2 linked regions of the Desulfofalx alkaliphila DSM 12257 genome follow. The protein of the gene in region 2 interacts with the protein of the main gene of each other region in a pairwise test. Links are inferred from orthologs where the notes say so. Each region holds a gene or a part of one and is shown on either strand. Other genes may lie near its edges. The genes, in order: pheS and brnQ.

Region 1 (3,219 bases), on a different replicon or contig from region 2:
TCAGAGCGCAGTGCCAAGGCCTTAGAGGTCCGGCGCACACTGACCGGGTTAAAGTATGCAGACTCAATTAAAACATTGGTTGTGTTATCAGTCACTTCACTGTCCAAACCGCCCATTACACCGGCTACGGCCACAGGCCCCTTGGGGTCGCAGATGGCTAACATGTTTTCATTTAGTTTGCGCTCAAATCCGTCCAGGGAAACAATCTTTTCATCTGCCTTGGCCCGGCGCACTATGATATGACGGTCAGCCAGTTTATCGTAATCAAAGGCGTGTAGGGGTTGGCCCAATTCCATCATTACATAGTTTGTAACGTCAACGATGTTATTTATGGGCCTGACTCCGGCGGCGCGCAGGCGCTGCTGCATCCACTGGGGAGAGGGGCCGATTTTAACATTCTGCACCACCCTGGCAACATAACGGCGGCACAGGTCCGCATCCTCAATATCTATTTTCGCTAAGCCAGATACATCTGCCTCACCCTCTGTGGGATTGCACTGGGGCATACGCACTTCTACACCCAATAGGGCTGCCACTTCCCTGGCCACACCTATCATTGATAGGCAATCGCCCCGGTTAGGTGTAAGATCCAGTTCAAGGATGTGGTCATCCAAACCTAAGTATTCAACTATATCCACATTTAACGGAGCGTCCTCCGGCAACAGCATAATACCGCTTTGCTGCTCAGGGGGCATCAGCTTGCTGTCAATGGCTAATTCCTGTCCGGAACAAAGCATTCCCCTGGACTCTTCACCCCGCAATTTAGACTTTTTAATCACTATACCACCCGGTAGTTTGGCCCCTTCTTTGGCCACCGGTACTTTATCACCTTCACTGACATTTGTGGCCCCGGTGACAATTTGAATGCGGTTTTCACCGTCGGTGGTAACCTGGCAAATAATTAGCTTGTCCGCGTTGGGGTGAGGATCAATTTTTACAATTTGGCCGGTGACAACATTGCTAATGCCCTCGCCAAGGTAATTAACATTTTCCACCGCAACCCCTGCCATTGTTAAGCGGTCAGCCAGTTCTCGGGGGGAAATGTTAAGGTCTACATATTCTTGCAACCATTTATATGAAACCTGCATGTTTTTATACCTCCTGACAGTTTAATTAAAACTGCGCTAAAAAGCGTAAGTCATTATCGTAAAAGAGTCTAAGATCATCAATGCCGTACTTAAGCATAGCTATGCGCTCAATGCCCATGCCAAAGGCATAACCTGTTACCTCTTCGGGATTATAACCGGACATCTCCAGCACCTTTGGGTGAACCATACCGGAACCCAGTATCTCTAACCATCCTGTATGGCTGCACACACGGCAGCCCTTACCCTTACACATGACGCAGGATATATCCACCTCTGCACTGGGCTCAGTGAAGGGAAAGTAACTGGGGCGAAATCTTGTTTTGGTATTTGGACCAAACATCTGGCGGGCAAACAAACTCAAGATACCCTTTAAGTCACTGAAGGTGATGCGCTTGTCAATGGCCAAACCCTCCACCTGGGTAAACATCGGTGAGTGTGTGGCATCGTCGTCCCGCCGATACACTCTGCCCGGACAAATCACCTTCACCGGAACATGGGGCGTGGTTTTTTCCATGGTACGCACCTGCACCGGTGAGGTGTGGGTGCGAAGCAGCACCTCAGAGTTAATAAAGAAGGTGTCCTGCATATCTCTGGCAGGGTGATCTTTAGGTAAGTTTAAGGCTTCAAAATTATAGTAATCTAACTCTATTTCCGGCCCTTCGGCAATGTCAAATCCCATTCCTAAGAAAATGTTTTCAATCTCCTCCTGCACCTTTGTCAGGGGGTGCTTGTTACCCATGGGAAAGGGTGTTCCCGGCAGCGTAACGTCAATGGTCTCTAAAGCCAGGCGGCGGCCTTTTTCCTCTTCCTTAAGCCGCTTATTGCGTTCGTTAATTAAAGACTCCAGTTCTGCACGAATTTTGTTGGCCAGTGCCCCTATCTTGGGTCTTTCCTCAGCCGATAGGGAGCCCATACCCCGCAGCACTGTAGTCAATTCCCCTTTTTTGCCTAAATATTTAACCCGTAAATTGTTCAGTTCTGCAATTGTAGCTGCCTCTTCTAAAGACCTTTTTGCCTCGGCAGCAATGTTCCTTAATTTCTCTTCCATAAAAATACCTCCAAACGAGAATTCTACAATACTTCCACACTAAACCATTTTACACCATATCACCGCAGAAAACAAAAAATTCCGCCATTTAGGGACGGAATTTATAACCCGCGGTACCTACCTTATATTGCTGCTTATACTATGTATAAAAACAAGGGCGGAAAAAACGGCACCACCTATTACATTAACAAAAACTTAATGAACAATCATTCTTTTATATAGCATGTAAGCTCTGACGGATCCGGTTGCTTCAAACAGCCTCCAAAAAAACTCGGCGTTAAATATCATTTAAACACAACCTTTCCTCAGTTTTTTGAATCTTTACGCATTTGATTATATCATAGAGCACCATGCAATACAAGAAAGTTTCCGGATAATATGTGCCTTTTTTAACAATTAATCCAGCGCTTTTGATAAGTTGCTTAAATTTTCTCTCATTTTGCCAATGTAACTGGCACCTGCATTCATTTCATCTTCAGTTACCGAAGCGATAGGATTGAGGCAAAGGGTGTCAACACCGGCCTCCTGGGCTATTACTTCACTTACCTTAGGACTTATCATGGTCTCATGGAAAATATACTTAAGCCCGCTGTCCTTAGTAATGTTCACTATTTCTTTCATAGTTGCCGGCCCCGGTTCGCTATCAGCAAAAACTCCCCTAATGGCAATTTGCTCTAAACCATAGCGTCGGGCCAAATATTCAAATGCAGCATGTGAAACCACGAACTTTTTCAGTGTGGTATTTGCTAACGCCTCTTGGTAATCTTTATGTAGGTCATCAAGCTGATTAAGGTAGTTTTGGGCATTGGCGGTGTAATACTCTTTGTTCTCCGGGTCCCTTTCTATCAAGACCCTTAATATGGTTTTTACCTGCTCTTTGGCATTTAACGGATCTAACCAGATGTGGGGATCATAGACCGGCTCATCTTTGCCATGGCTGTGCTGGTGGTCATCATCATGGTGTGAGTTGGAGATCAGTTCAATGCCTTCACTGGCATCAACTGCCAAGATGTTAGGATAATTCCCCAATAACTTGTCTAGCCAGGCCTCCATGCCAAGACCGTTATAGATAAAAATATCTGC
Region 2 (3,127 bases):
CAGGTTTCCCAACACCATTTACGGGGTAATATTTGATGTGCAAGAAGGCTACACCCAGTTTTCGCCGGTGCTGGACGGTCGCATTTACAATACACCTAACAGTGAAAGCATCAGGGCGGCAGAGGCAGCATTGAACGGGGAACGTCCGGTGGGCTCGGCACTATATTTCTTAAATCCCAAAAAGGCAGAAAACTTCTGGATACCTAAAAACAGAAAATATATGATGACCGTCGGCGGTCACGATTTTTATTATTAAATCCACTAACCCCCAATGGGGGTTTTGTTTTTTAATATGTACATAACAAGTTAACAGCAGGGGGCAGCTTCAAGGCTGCCCCACAAATATTATATCTATTCCAGTTTTAAATCTTCTTTTACCAACTGCACCCCTGGCATTGGTGTGCCGTTATTACCCAGGATGATAATATAAAAGCCTTTTTCCTGATAGCTCTTTATGAAATTGCGGTACGAGTCTTTGTATACGCCGCTGTAAATCATATCTGCCTTTTGATCGAGGTATTTTTTATGCCGGTTAAAATCAAAAAACACCGAGGGCAAATTTTTCTTAGCCTTTTCCAATTGCTCTTGGGATATGTTTTTAATTAAGTCATCTAAAATAGAACGGCTTGAAATTTTAATAGTAATCATTTTTTTTACTTTTTTAATGGCTACCTCCAAGTCTTGGTCCATGCCCAATACTTCGGTGGGTGCCCCAAAGTATAGAGGATGTTCGGGCTTTAGCGGAGTAAGGTTTGGTTTCATAAACTCCATTATTGTGGCCGTTCGCAATAGATTATCAAAATCTATATGATCAAGCATTAACACTGCATACTGCTGCCCCTCTATTTCAGAGCTGCCTATACCTATCTTAACTACATAGCCTTGTTCCATGCAAAAACCTCCCTGATAGTTTGACAATACCTATTATAGCATTTCCACCTATTTCTTAAAACCTACCAAATTTATGTCCATTGCTGTCTTGTGCTGACAGAAAAAAAAGGCGGAGTTTAATCCGCCTATCTTAATAACCGGCCCTTAGGCCGCCTTATGTTTTTCTTTAATCATTAAACCAACCACAGCCATTACTATGGCCGGAATCACCCATTCCAGTCCCTGTTCCCGCATGGGCAGGTAAGAAAGGGCACTGCTAAGCATTGTCAGTTTAATGCCTAGGTTGTTTGCCACATCCAGCAGTAAATTGGTTAATACCAACACTGTGGTGCCGCCCACGGCTGCCACATACACCGGCTTTTTACCGCCAAATAAGTTGTGTGCCAGCGAAAGCAATACCAGTACAATAACAATTGGGTGGACGGTAACAAGCAGGGGAACAGATACTTCAAGTATTTTAGCAAGTCCCATGTTGGAAAGCAGTAAACTTACCAGCACGGCGATTATACAAACGGTATTGTAACTGATCTTTTCATTTGTCAACCTGTTAAAAAAGCGTCCGCAGCTGGATACCAGGCCGATGGCAGTGGTTAAGCAGGCCAGTGCTATTGTTATGGCCACAACCATTTGGCCGGTGGAGCCCAATAAACTTTTAGTGAGATAAGCAAGCAGCTGCCCCGGGTTGTCGCCGGTAAAGTTGGAGCCTGAGGTGGCCCCCACATAAGCCAGGCCCACATAAACAGCGGCCAAGCCGGCGGCAGCAATGACACCTGCCCAAATGGTAACCCGGGCTATTTCATTGTTATTGGTTATGCCCTTGGCTTTAATGGCATTTACAATTACCAGGCCAAAAATCACCGAAGCCAGGGCGTCCATGGTGTTGTATCCTTCCAAGAAGCCTTGGGCAAAGGGGGATGTATATTGGCTGACGCCCACAGTGCCCATGGGGGATACCATACCCTTATAAATAATTACTCCCAAAAAAAGCAATAGGGCAGGCATGAGAAACTTTCCGACGTTGTCAACAATTTTAGTGGGACGAAGAACATATAATAAGGTGATACCAAAGAAAATAAAGGTTGAAATTGCTAAAGCTAATTTTGCTTCACCCGGTGTGTTGAGCTGTAAAAAAGGAGCTATCCCAACCTCAAAGGTGGTGGCTGCTGTACGGGGAATAGCCAGAAGGGGTCCGATAGACAAGACCACCACTGTGGTTATTACCTTACTAAAAAGCGGATGCACCCGGTTAGCAAGGTATTGCAGGTCGCCCCCTGCCTTAGCCACTGCGGTTACCCCCAGCAAAGGCAAACCTACGCCGGTGGCCACAAAGCCCAGCACTGCCCACCACATCATTTCACCGGCCTGTAAACCCAGCATGGGTGGAAAAATCAAGTTTCCGGCTCCTAAAAACATCGCCAGTAAAGCCAGACCGGTAACCAAAACTTCTTTTTTTGTTAATTGCATTTCCTATACTCCTATCTAAGTAATGTTTAAAGAAATAATAAAAAAATCGCCAAAAAGGACGATGGGACCCCTATTTTCAATTTGCAACAAGTAGTAATTTATCATTAACGCTGTCAAGTGTCAACTGGAAAATGACATAATACTATTAGTGCGGTGCTTTGGCAGGAAAAAAGTAAGCGGCCGCTGAATAATATCATTAAAGTATAGCTGCCAATAACAGTTTTTTATATTAATACTATCAATAGAAGAGGGAGGATTTCAGTTGAATATTGCGCAATGGCACAGGGACAAGTTAGGAAAGGTTGTTGTGGAAAAACTAAAGAAGAACTTATTTGACGCTGTTTATTTTTCTAATAAAGAGCAAGCGGTGGAATTTGTGTTGGATAAAATTAAGCCGGGAGACAAGGTAGGAATTGGCGGTTCAGTGACCCTGGTAGAATTAAAGATACCTAAACTGGCTGAGGCTAAAGGTGCCCAGCTGTTAAATCACAACCTACCCGGTTTAAGTGCAGAGCAAAAATTGGAAATAAGACGGCAGCAGTTATTAAGCGATGTGTTCTTAAGCAGCAGTAATGCACTGACCCTGGATGGCTACCTGGTAAATATAGACGGTGCAGGCAATAGGGTAGCTGCCATGACCTTTGGTCCTAAAAAGGTAATTGTGGTGGTGGGCGTAAACAAAATTTGCAAAAATGTACATGCAGCCTTTGAAAGGATTCAACTTATAGCGTCGCCGCAAAACAATAAGCGGCTCGGCTACCCAAACCCCTGT

The links.
Region 1: the proteins of brnQ (region 2) and pheS interact in binary tests that used the Escherichia coli proteins (3 or more experiments, as listed by UniProt). The link is inferred for Desulfofalx alkaliphila DSM 12257 from one-to-one orthologs.

Annotation. Positions count from the first base shown.
Region 1 is NZ_JONT01000013.1:5,304-8,522, reverse strand. What follows is about bases 126-3,013. They hold pheS (phenylalanine--tRNA ligase subunit alpha), read right to left. Parts: upstream 2,137-3,013; coding sequence 1,114-2,136; downstream 126-1,113. Other genes in these bases: BR02_RS0108260 (metal ABC transporter substrate-binding protein), read right to left, coding at 2,533-3,013; BR02_RS15080 (YqzL family protein), read right to left, coding at 2,332-2,424; pheT (phenylalanine--tRNA ligase subunit beta), read right to left, coding at 126-1,088. Also shown: more of pheT, read right to left, coding at 1-125; more of BR02_RS0108260, read right to left, coding at 3,014-3,219.
Region 2 is NZ_JONT01000001.1:306,783-309,909, forward strand. What follows is about bases 196-2,991. They hold brnQ (branched-chain amino acid transport system II carrier protein), read right to left. Parts: upstream 2,356-2,991; coding sequence 1,036-2,355; downstream 196-1,035. Other genes in these bases: BR02_RS14645 (cell wall hydrolase), read left to right, coding at 196-256; BR02_RS0101565 (hypothetical protein), read right to left, coding at 352-891; BR02_RS0101575 (lactate utilization protein), read left to right, coding at 2,618-2,991. In the rest of the region: more of BR02_RS14645, read left to right, coding at 1-195; more of BR02_RS0101575, read left to right, coding at 2,992-3,127. UniProt on the Escherichia coli protein: Liv-II branched chain amino acid transport system, which transports leucine, valine and isoleucine. Also acts as a low-affinity threonine transporter.